Regions from separate parts of the Streptomyces sp. CA-111067 genome, predicted to be linked through region 2. Evidence: riboswitches for the same ligand, from Rfam matches in the RefSeq annotation. Region 2 holds a riboswitch; the other holds the start of a gene.
The links. A riboswitch is a leader RNA that binds a small molecule or an ion and turns the genes downstream of it on or off. The one in region 2 is predicted to bind thiamine pyrophosphate.
Positions count from the first base shown of each region.

Region 1: linked by a shared signal. The riboswitch ahead of thiO (glycine oxidase ThiO) and the one ahead of ACQPW6_RS30885 (thiamine ABC transporter substrate-binding protein) in region 2 are both predicted to bind thiamine pyrophosphate.

Region 1 is NZ_CP192103.1:1,851,160-1,856,286, forward strand. It holds gene thiE (thiamine phosphate synthase) at 1-516, opposite strand, end outside; gene ACQPW6_RS08085 (Rv2175c family DNA-binding protein) at 584-958, opposite strand; gene ACQPW6_RS08090 (NAD(P)/FAD-dependent oxidoreductase) at 1,026-2,249, opposite strand; TPP riboswitch at 2,382-2,495, shown strand; gene thiO (glycine oxidase ThiO) at 2,492-3,664, shown strand; gene thiS (sulfur carrier protein ThiS) at 3,682-3,882, shown strand; gene ACQPW6_RS08105 (thiazole synthase) at 3,914-4,669, shown strand; gene ACQPW6_RS08110 (trypsin-like serine protease) at 4,928-5,127, shown strand, end outside.
Region 2 is NZ_CP192103.1:6,963,960-6,969,086, forward strand. It holds gene ACQPW6_RS30870 (phosphatidate cytidylyltransferase) at 1-388, shown strand, start outside; gene ACQPW6_RS30875 (hypothetical protein) at 417-656, shown strand; gene rlmN (23S rRNA (adenine(2503)-C(2))-methyltransferase RlmN) at 698-1,804, shown strand; TPP riboswitch at 1,892-2,003, shown strand; gene ACQPW6_RS30885 (thiamine ABC transporter substrate-binding protein) at 1,997-3,124, shown strand; gene ACQPW6_RS30890 (ABC transporter permease) at 3,241-4,854, shown strand; gene ACQPW6_RS30895 (ABC transporter ATP-binding protein) at 4,854-5,127, shown strand, end outside.

The DNA of each region.
Region 1 (5,127 bases), 5.1 Mb from region 2:
CCCGCCGATCGCGAACCACGGCCGCTCGGCGCCGAGCCCGGCGGTGTGACGCACCAGGTCGAGGCCCGGCGCCGGGCGTCCCGGCTTGGTGGGGGTCGGCCACACCGGCCCGGTGCAGAAGTAGTCCACGCCGGGCTCGGCCGCCGCCGCGGCGGCCTCCGCCTCCGCGTGGCAGGACCGTCCGATGAGCACCCGCTCCCCCAGCAGCGCCCGCGCCGCGGGCACCGGCAGATCCCCCTGCCCGAGGTGCAGCACGTCAGCGCCCGCCGCGTGCGCCACATCGGCCCGGTCGTTGACCGCGAGCAGCGCCCCGTGCCGCCGGCACGCGTCCGCCAGCACAGCCAGTGCCGCGAGCTCCTCGCGGGCCTCGATGCCCTTCTGCCGGAGCTGGATCACGTCGACCCCGCCGCCGAGCACGGCGTCCGCGAACTCCGCGAGATCACCGCGCTGCGCCCTGGCGTCGGTGCACAGGTAGAGCCGGGCGTCGGCGAGCCGCTCACGAACGGTGCTGGTCATACGGTCGGCTCCCCTGGGGCGTCGCGCCGCGCGCACCGGACCGGCGCGCGCGGCGGAATCGTACGGGCTACACGGCGAGCGCCTGCGCGCGGCGCTTCACCTCGGTCCCGCGATTCTCGCGCAGCGCCTGGGCGGGCGTGCCGGGGAGGGTGGAGTCGGCGGTGAACAGCCACTCCAGCGCCTCCTCGTCGGAGAAGCCGTCGTCCTTCAGGACGGTCAGCGTGCCGGCCAGGCCCTTGGTGATCGCGCCGTCGCCGACGAAGTCCGCCGGGACCATCAGCACCTTGTTCTCCCCGCGGCGGACCGCGAGCAGGCTGCCCTCCTTGATGAGCGGCCGGATCCGGGTGATGTCGAGTCCGAGCCGCTCGGCGACCTCGGGCAGCGTGAGCCACGAGGGGACGAGAGCGTCAATCTTTGCGTCAACAGACGAGAAAACAGTCACAGGAACAGCGTGCCACTCCGCACCGACAACCGCTGCCGCCAGTGGCGCGAATCGCGATCCCCGCGGGTCAGCGCGGCGCGGACTTCAGCGCGGACTTCAGCGGCACCGAGGGGTCCGCGGCGAGCGCGGGGTCGAGGACGGCCGACCGGGTGATGAGCTTGCGCGCCTGGGCCAGGTCGCGCGGCCGGCCGACGGCCAGCAGCGCCACCAGCACGCCGTCCCGCAGCCAGCACACCGACCAGGCCGGGCCGGCCGGGTCGCCGCGCGGCAGCATCGTGTCGGCGTCGCCGTGGTGCCCGGCGTACTGCACGAACCGGCCGAACTGCTCGGACCAGAAGTACGGCACCGGGTCGTACACCTGGTCGTCGCCGGCCAGGTTCGCCGCGGCGGTGCGCGGGCCCTGCATCGCGTTGTCCCAGTGGTGGACCAGCAGCCGCACCCCGTAGCGGGCCGACGGGAAGGACGCGCAGTCGCCGACCGCGAGGACGCCGGGGGCGGTGGTCCGCAGCCGGCCGTCGGCGCGCACGGCGCCGTCCGGGTCGAGCGCGACGGTGGAGCCGGCCAGCCAGCCGGTCGCGGGCCGCACCCCGATGCCGACGACGGTCGCGTCGGCGGGCAGCCTGCTGCCGTCGGCGAGGACCACCGCGCCCGGTTCGAGGGCGGCGACCGCGCTGCCGGTGCGCAGCTCGACGCCGGCCTCGGCGTACCAGGTCCGCATGTGCGCGGTGACGGAGGCGGGCAGCACTCCGGCCAGCGGCCGGTCGGCGGCCTCGACGACGGTGACTGCGCAGCCCGCCTGCCGCGCGGCCGTCGCGAACTCCGCGCCGATCCAGCCCGCGCCGACCACCACGATCCGCTGCCGGGCCGCCAGCACGGGACGCAGCGCGGCGGCGTCGTCCAGGGTGCGCAGCAGGTGGACGCCGGGGAGGCCGGCGCTGCCCGGGAGCGCGACCGGGTGGGCGCCGGTGGCCAGTACGAGCTCGTCGTACGGCAGCGGGCCGGCGTCGGTGATCAGCTCCCGTCCCTCCGCGCGCAGCGCCTCGGCCCGGACGCCGAGCCGCAGGTCGACGCCGAGCGCGTCGAAGTCGACGTCGAAGCGGACGTCGAGGGGTTCGCTGCCCAGGGCGCCGAGCAGGACGGCCTTGGACAGCGGCGGGCGGTCGTACGGCGGGTGCGGCTCGTCGCCGAGCAGCGTGACCGATCCGCGCCACCCCTGCTCGCGCAGCGCGACCGCCGTCTGCACCCCGGCCATCCCGGCCCCGACGATGACCACAGCGCTCCGCTCGCTCATCCGCTCACGGTAACCCGCCCCCCAGGCGAACCCGCCCAGGTGGGGCGCGCCGCCGCTTTCTGTCGTCACACCGGCAGGCGAACGGGGGCGTGGCCCCGGCGGACGGCGGCAGGGATAGAGTGGCCGGCGCAAGCGAACACTCGCGGGAGCCCGGCGGACCGGGCTGAGAGGGCGGCTGAGCGGGCCGCCGACCGTAGGAACCTGATCCGGGTCATGCCGGCGAAGGGAGGAGCCGCAGTTCCATGCACACCCGAAATTTCGACGCCCTCATCATCGGCGGCGGCATCATCGGTCTGGTCACCGCCTGGCGCGCCGCCCAACGCGGAGTGCGCACAGCCCTCGCCGACCCCGAACCCGGCGGCGGAGCCGCCCGGGTGGCGGCGGGCATGCTGGCCGCGGTCACCGAGTTGCAGTACGGCGAGCAGACCCTGCTGGAGCTGAACTCCGCGTCGGCCGCCCGCTATCCCGACTTCGTCGCCGAACTCACCGACCTCACCGGTCTCGACACCGGTTACCGCCCCTGCGGCACCCTCACCGTCGCCCTGGACGCCGACGACCGCGCGCACCTGCGCGATCTGCACGCGTTCCAGACGTCGTTGGGCCTGCGCACCCAGTGGCTCAGCGGCCGCGAGTGCCGCCGCCTCGAACCGCTGCTCGCGCCCGGCGTCCGCGGCGGCCTGCGGGTGGACGGCGACCACCAGGTGGACCCGCGGCGGCTGGCCGGCGCGCTGCTGCGGGCAGCCGAGCTGGCCGGGGTGGTCTTCCTGCGGTCCGCCGTGGCCCGGGTCACCGTCACCGCCGGCCGGGCCACCGGAGCGCTGCTCGCGGACGGCCGCGAGATCGCCGCCGCCTCGACGGTACTGGCCGCCGGCAGCGAGAGCGGCCGGATCGCGGGCGTTCCGGAGGACGTGGCTCCGCCGGTCCGCCCGGTGAAGGGCCAGATCCTGCGGCTGCGGATCCCGCCCACGCACGCGCCGTTCCTGTCCCGTACGGTCCGCGCGGTGGTCCGCGGCAGCCACGTCTACCTGGTGCCGCGGGAGAACGGCGAGCTGGTGCTCGGCGCCACCAGCGAGGAGTTCGGCTGGGACACCACGGTCACCGCCGGCGGGGTCTACGAACTGCTCAGGGACGCGCACGAGTTGGTGCCCGGCATCACCGAACTCCCGCTCACCGAGATGCTCGCCGGGCTGCGCCCCGGCTCCCCCGACAACGCCCCGCTGCTCGGACCGACCGCGCTGGACGGCCTGTTGCTGGCCACCGGCCACCACCGCAACGGCGTGCTGCTCACCCCCGTGACCGGTGACGTGATGGCCGAGGTGCTGACCTCCGGCGAACTCCCTGACTACGCGCGGCCGTTCGCCGCGAGCCGGTTCGACCGTCCGGCCGCAGCCGCCCGATTGGAGCAGACCGTATGAGCGCCGCCGAGGGGTCGATGACGGTTCTCGTCAACGGTGAACGACGCTCCCTGGAACCGCCGTTGGCGCTGGACGCGCTGGTGGCGACGCTCACCTCGGCGCCGTCCGGGGTGGCCGTCGCGCTCAACGACACGGTGGTGCCCCGGACGCGTTGGGGCGGCACCGCGCTCGCCGACGGCGACCGGGTGGAGATCCTGACCGCGGTACAGGGGGGTTGACGTGCCGGACACCGAACACGTGGACACCGGCGTGGCCGCCGACCCGCTGCGGATCGCCGGCACCGACTTCACGTCCCGGCTCATCATGGGCACCGGAGGCGCGCCCAGCCTGGAGGTCCTGGAGCAGGCGCTGGTCGCCTCCGGCACCGAGCTGACCACCGTGGCGATGCGGCGGCTGGACCCCGCCGCGAAGGGGTCGGTGCTCTCGGTGCTGCGGCGGCACGGGATCCGGGTGCTGCCCAACACCGCGGGCTGCTTCACCGCGGGCGAGGCGGTGCTCACCGCGCGGCTGGCCCGCGAGGCGCTCGGCACGGACTGGGTGAAGCTCGAAGTCATCGCCGACGAGCGGACGCTGCTGCCCGACGCCGTCGAACTGCTCGACGCGGCCGAGACGTTGGTGGACGACGGCTTCACGGTGCTGCCGTACACCAATGACGATCCGGTGCTCGCGCGCAGGCTGGAGGACGTCGGGTGTGCGGCGATCATGCCGCTCGGGTCGCCGATCGGCTCGGGGCTCGGGATTCGCAACCCGCACAACTTCCAGCTGATCACCGAGCGGGCGCGGGTGCCGGTGATCCTGGACGCGGGCGCCGGGACGGCGTCCGACGCGGCCCAGGCGATGGAGCTCGGCTGCGCCGCCGTGATGCTGGCCTCCGCGGTGACCCGCGCCCAGCACCCGCCGACGATGGCCCTGGCGATGCGGCACGCGGTGGCCGCCGGCCGGCTGGCCCACCAGGCCGGCCGCATCCCCCGCCGCCACTACGCCCTGGCCTCCTCCCCCATCTGACCGGCTCCGCCGTTGTGAATTCAAAAACCCCGGGTTCTTATGGAACCGGAATTAAAGAATCCACAACCGGGCAGTTCGGAAACTGCCTGAGATTTCCCTCTTCGTCCTCTAGGTATTCGGCCCCGGGAATGTGAGGATTGGCTTGCCCCGGGCCGGACAGGACCGCCTGTGTATACGGAGCAGCGGGCAAGATGAATTCGACGTGAACGAAAAGTAAATCAGCTTCGGACATCGCAGACTGATCCCAGTGAGGAACCCATGGCAATGCCCCCTGCCCGGAAAACGCTCCTCGGCGGCCTGGTCGTCGCCTCACTCGCCACCGGAGCGCTCACCGCCCTGCCCGTCCAGGCGGTCACCGGCCCGGAGACCGCCGACCAGTCGCTCGCGTTCACCGCGCGCCTGGAGATCGGTGACGGCGAACGGGCCTGCTCCGGCGTGCTGGTCGAGTCGCAGTGGCT
Region 2 (5,127 bases):
CCTGCTGCTCACCGTGATCAGCGACACCGGCGCCTACGCCGTCGGCTGGCGCTTCGGCAGCCACAAGCTCGCCCCGCGGATCAGCCCCGGCAAGACCCGCGAGGGCCTGTTCGGCGCGATCAGCTTCGCCATGGTGGCCGGCGCGCTGCTGATGCAGTACGTGATCGACGACGGCCACTGGTGGCAGGGCCTGCTCCTGGGCCTGGCAGCGGCGACCAGCGCGACCCTGGGCGACCTGGGCGAGTCGATGATCAAGCGCGACCTCGGCATCAAGGACATGGGCACCCTGCTCCCCGGCCACGGCGGCATCATGGACCGGCTGGATTCCCTCCTGCCGACGGCCCCGGTGGTCTGGCTCCTCCTGGTGGCCTTCGTCGGCAACGGCTGATCACCCAGTCGTCGGGAGGAGCAGGGACGTGGGGCTGTTCAGGAAGAAGACCGCGGTGCGCCCGGAGCCGTCGCCGGAGCTGGTGGCGGAGGCCCGGTCCCATCCGGGCGGCTGGGTGTACGAGATCGACGGCGACATGGTGCCCGACCCGGACGGTGACATGCCGCCCGAGGCCATCATGGGAGCCTGGAAAGTGGACGACCGGGGAAACCTCACCGGCGACTACCAGGCGAACGACCGCTACCGCCCGCCGGCCGGCAACGGCTGAGGACCGGACACCGGGGCGGATCTGCGACACTGGGAGGCACCATGCCTGTACCCGGAGAACTCACCTTTGCCGTGCCGCGCGGAGCCAAGAAGCCGCCGCGGCACCTTGCCGATCTTTCGCCCGCGGAGCGCAAGGAGGCGGTGAGCGCGCTGGGGGAGAAGCCGTTCCGGGCCAGGCAGCTGTCGCAGCACTACTTCGCGCGGTATGCCGACGACCCCGCGGCCTGGACGGACATCCCGGCGGCGGCCCGCGGCCGGCTCGCGGAGGATCTGCTGCCCGAGCTGATGACCGTCGTGCGGCACGCGTCCTGCGACGACGGGGACACCCGCAAGACGCTGTGGCGGCTGTTCGACGGCACCCTGGTCGAGTCGGTGCTGATGCGCTATCCCGACCGGGTCACCATGTGCATCTCCTCACAGGCCGGCTGCGGCATGAACTGCCCGTTCTGTGCCACCGGGCAGGCGGGCCTGGACCGGAACCTGTCCACCGCGGAGATCGTGCACCAGATCGTGGCGGGCATGCGCGCGCTGCGTGACGGCGAGGTGCCCGGGGGACCGGCCCGGCTGTCCAACATCGTCTTCATGGGCATGGGCGAGCCGCTGGCCAACTACAACCGGGTGGTCGGCGCCATCCGCCGGCTGACCGACCCGGAGCCCGACGGCCTCGGGCTGTCGCAGCGCGGCATCACCGTCTCCACCGTCGGCCTGGTCCCGGCGATGCTGCGGTTCGCCGACGAGGGCTTCAAGTGCCGGCTCGCGGTCTCCCTGCACGCACCGGACGACGAGCTGCGCGACACCCTGGTGCCGGTCAACACCCGCTGGAAGGTCCGCGAGGTGCTGGACGCGGCCTGGCACTACGCCGATGTGTCCGGCCGCCGGATCTCCATCGAGTACGCGCTGATCCGCGACATCAACGACCAGGCGTGGCGGGCCGACCGGCTCGGCCGGATGCTGAAGAACCACCGCGTGCACGTCAACCTGATCCCGCTCAACCCGACCCCCGGCTCCAAGTGGACGGCCTCCCGCCCGGAGGACGAGCGGGCCTTCGTCGCGGCGCTGGAGTCGCACGGCGTGCCGGTGACCGTCCGCGACACCCGAGGCCAGGAGATCGACGGCGCCTGCGGCCAGCTCGCCGCCGCCGAACGCTGACCGGCACGGCGGCGGCCGGCCCGCACTGCCTGACCGGCCCCGGCTGACCTGCTGCTATCGTGCAGCTGCCATCGCACAGACAAATGAACAATCCGACAGGGGAGCGCCTGAAACGGCGCTGAGAGTGCGGCCCGCGAGACCGCAGACCCTCCCACCTGATCCGGGTCATACCGGCGTAGGGAGTCCGTAGAAGTGAAGACCATCCGTCGGCGTGCCGTGGGCGCGCTCGTCCTTGCCACGGTCGGCGCCACCGCGCTCGCCGCCTGCGGCAGCAGCTCCAGCTCGGATTCAGGCTCCGGTGGCGCGACGAAGTCGAAGACCGTCACCCTGGTCAGCCACGACTCTTTCGCGGCCTCGCCCGCCGTGCTCAAGGAGTTCACCAAGGAGACCGGCTACACCGTCAAGGTGCTGCGCGGCGGTGACGCGGGCGCGGCCGTCAACCAGGCCATCCTCACCAAGGACCACCCGCAGGGCGACGTCTTCTTCGGCGTGGACAACACCCTGCTCTCCCGCGCGCTCGACAACGGCCTGTTCACGTCGTACACCGCGAAGGACCTGAGCCAGGTGCCCGCCGACGTCCAGCTCGACGCGGCCAAGCACCGGGTCACCCCGATCGACTCCGGCGACGTCTGCGTCAACTACGACCGCGCGTACTTCACCGAGCACCACATCGACCCGCCGCAGACCTTCGCCGACCTGGTGAAGCCGCAGTACAAGAACCTGCTGGTGACCGAGAACGTCGCCACCTCCTCGCCGGGCCTGGCCTTCCTGCTCGGCAGCGCCGCCACCTTCGGGGATGGGGGCACCTCCCAGGGCGCAGCCTCTGGGGGAGGATGGCAGTCGTACTGGAAGAAGCTCAAGTCCAACGGCGTCGAGGTCGTGGACAGCTGGGAGCAGGCGTACGACAGCCGGTTCTCCGGCTCGGGCGCGGGAAAGAAGGCGCACGGCGACAAGCCGCTGGTGGTCTCGTACGCGTCCAGCCCGCCTGCCGAGGTGGTCGGGGTGACCCCGGAGCCCGCGCAGTCGCCGGTCGGGGTGTCCACCGGCACCTGCTTCCGGCAGATCGAGTTCGCCGGGCTGCTGCACGGCGCGAAGAACACCGCGGGCGGCCAGGCGCTGATCGACTTCATGCTCGGCAAGACGTTCCAGCAGGACATGCCGCTGCAGATGTACGTGGACCCGGTGCGCAAGGACGCCACGGAGCCGCCGGTGTTCACCAAGTACGGCGCGAAGATCGCGCATCCGACGACGCTCGCGCCCGACAAGATCGCGGCCAAGCGCGACGACTGGGTCAAGGCGTGGAACTCCATCGTCCTGTAACGCGCCAGAACCAGGAGCAGGACCCGAACCCGGTTCCCGACGGCCCGGGCCCCGCCCCCGCCTCGGCTGCCGCGGCCCGCAAGCCGTCGCGCGGGCTCGCGGTGCGACTCGGCCTGATGGCGCTGCCCACCGCCTTCTTCGCGGTGTTCTTCGCCTACCCGGTGGTCTCGATCGTCGGCCGCGGCCTGCACCAGGGCGGCCACTGGCAGCTGGGCCGGATCGGCGACGTGCTCGGCGACGGCGCTATCCGGCACGTGCTGTGGTTCACCTGCTGGCAGGCCGCCGCCTCCACCGCGCTGACGCTGGCCGTCGCGCTGCCCGGCGCGTACGTCTTCGCGCGGCTCGACTTCCCCGGCAAGCGGCTGCTGCGTGCGGTCGTCACGGTGCCGTTCGTGCTGCCGACCGTCGTGGTCGGCAGCGCCTTCCTCGCCCTGCTCGGCCGCGGCGGCTTCACCGACTCGCTGTGGGGGCTGCGGCTGGACACGTCGGTGTGGGCGATCCTCGTCGCGCACGTCTTCTTCAACTACGCGGTGGTGATCCGCACCGTCGGCGGCCTGTGGGCGCAGCTCGACCCGCGGCAGGAGGAGGCCGCGCGGATGCTCGGCGCGAGCCGCCTCGCCGCCTGGCGGCGGGTGACGCTGCCCGCGCTCGGCCCCTCGCTCGCCGCCGCCGGGCTGATGGTCTTCCTGTTCACGTTCACCTCCTTCGGCGTGATCCAGATCCTCGGCGGCCCCACGTACTCCACGCTCGAGGTCGAGATCTACCGGCAGACCGCTGAGCTGCTCGACCTGCCGACCGCCGCCGTCCTCACGCTGGTACAGCTCGCCGCCGTCGCCGCGGTGCTGGCCGTGCACGGCTGGACGGTACGGCGCCGGGAGGCCACGCTGCGCCTGGTGGACGCGGGCACCACCGCGCACCGCCCGCGCGGCCGGGGCGAACGCGCGCTGCTCGGCGGGGTGCTCGCCGTCATCGCGGTGCTGATCCTGCTGCCGCTCGGCGTGCTCGTGGCCCGCTCGCTCGACGTGCCGGGCGGCTACGGCTTCGACTTCTACCGGGCGCTGGGCAACGCCGACGGCGGCACGTTCACCGTCGCCCCGCTCCAGACTGTCTGGAACTCGCTGCGCTACGCCGCCGTCGCCACCGTCATCGCTCTGCTGATCGGCGGGCTCGCCGCCGCGGCCGTGGTCCGCCGTGCCGGACGGCTGGTACGCGGCTTCGACGCGCTGCTGATGCTGCCGCTGGGCACCTCGGCCGTCACCGTCGGCTTCGGCTTCCTGATCACCCTGGACAAGCCGCCGCTGGACCTGCGCTCGTCCTGGATCCTGGTGCCGCTCGCGCAGGCGCTGGTCGGCGTGCCCTTCGTCGTACGGGTGATGCTGCCGGTGCTGCGCGCGGTGGACGACCGGCTGCGGGAGGCGGCGGCGGTGCTCGGCGCGTCCCCGCTGCGGGTCTGGCGGGAGGTCGAACTCCCGCTGGTGGCACGGGCGGTGGCCATCGCGGCGGGCTTCGCCTTCGCGGTGTCGCTCGGCGAGTTCGGCGCCACCGTCTTCATCGCCCGCCCCGACACTCCGACGCTGCCGGTCGCCGTCGCCCGGCTGCTCGGCCGGGCCGGTGAGGTCAACTACGGCCAGGCGATGGCGCTCAGCACGATCTTGATGCTGGTCTGCGCGGTCTCGCTGCTCGTCCTGGAGAACCTGCGCACCGCCGACGCCCGCCCCGGGGAGCTGTGATGACCGCCACCGCACCGACATCAGCGCTGCTCCAAGTGGACGCCGCCACCGTACGGTTCGGGCAGCGGACGGCGCTGGACGCCGTCGGCCTCGATGTGGCCGCGCACGAGATCGTCTGCCTGCTCGGGCCGAGCGGCAGCGGCAAGTCCACCCTGCTGCGGGCCGTCGCCGGGCTCCAGCCGCTGGACGGCGGCCGGGTGCTGCTCGACGGCGCCGACCAGGCGGGCGTGCCCGCGCACCGGCGCGGTGTCGGCCTGATGTTCCAGGACCACC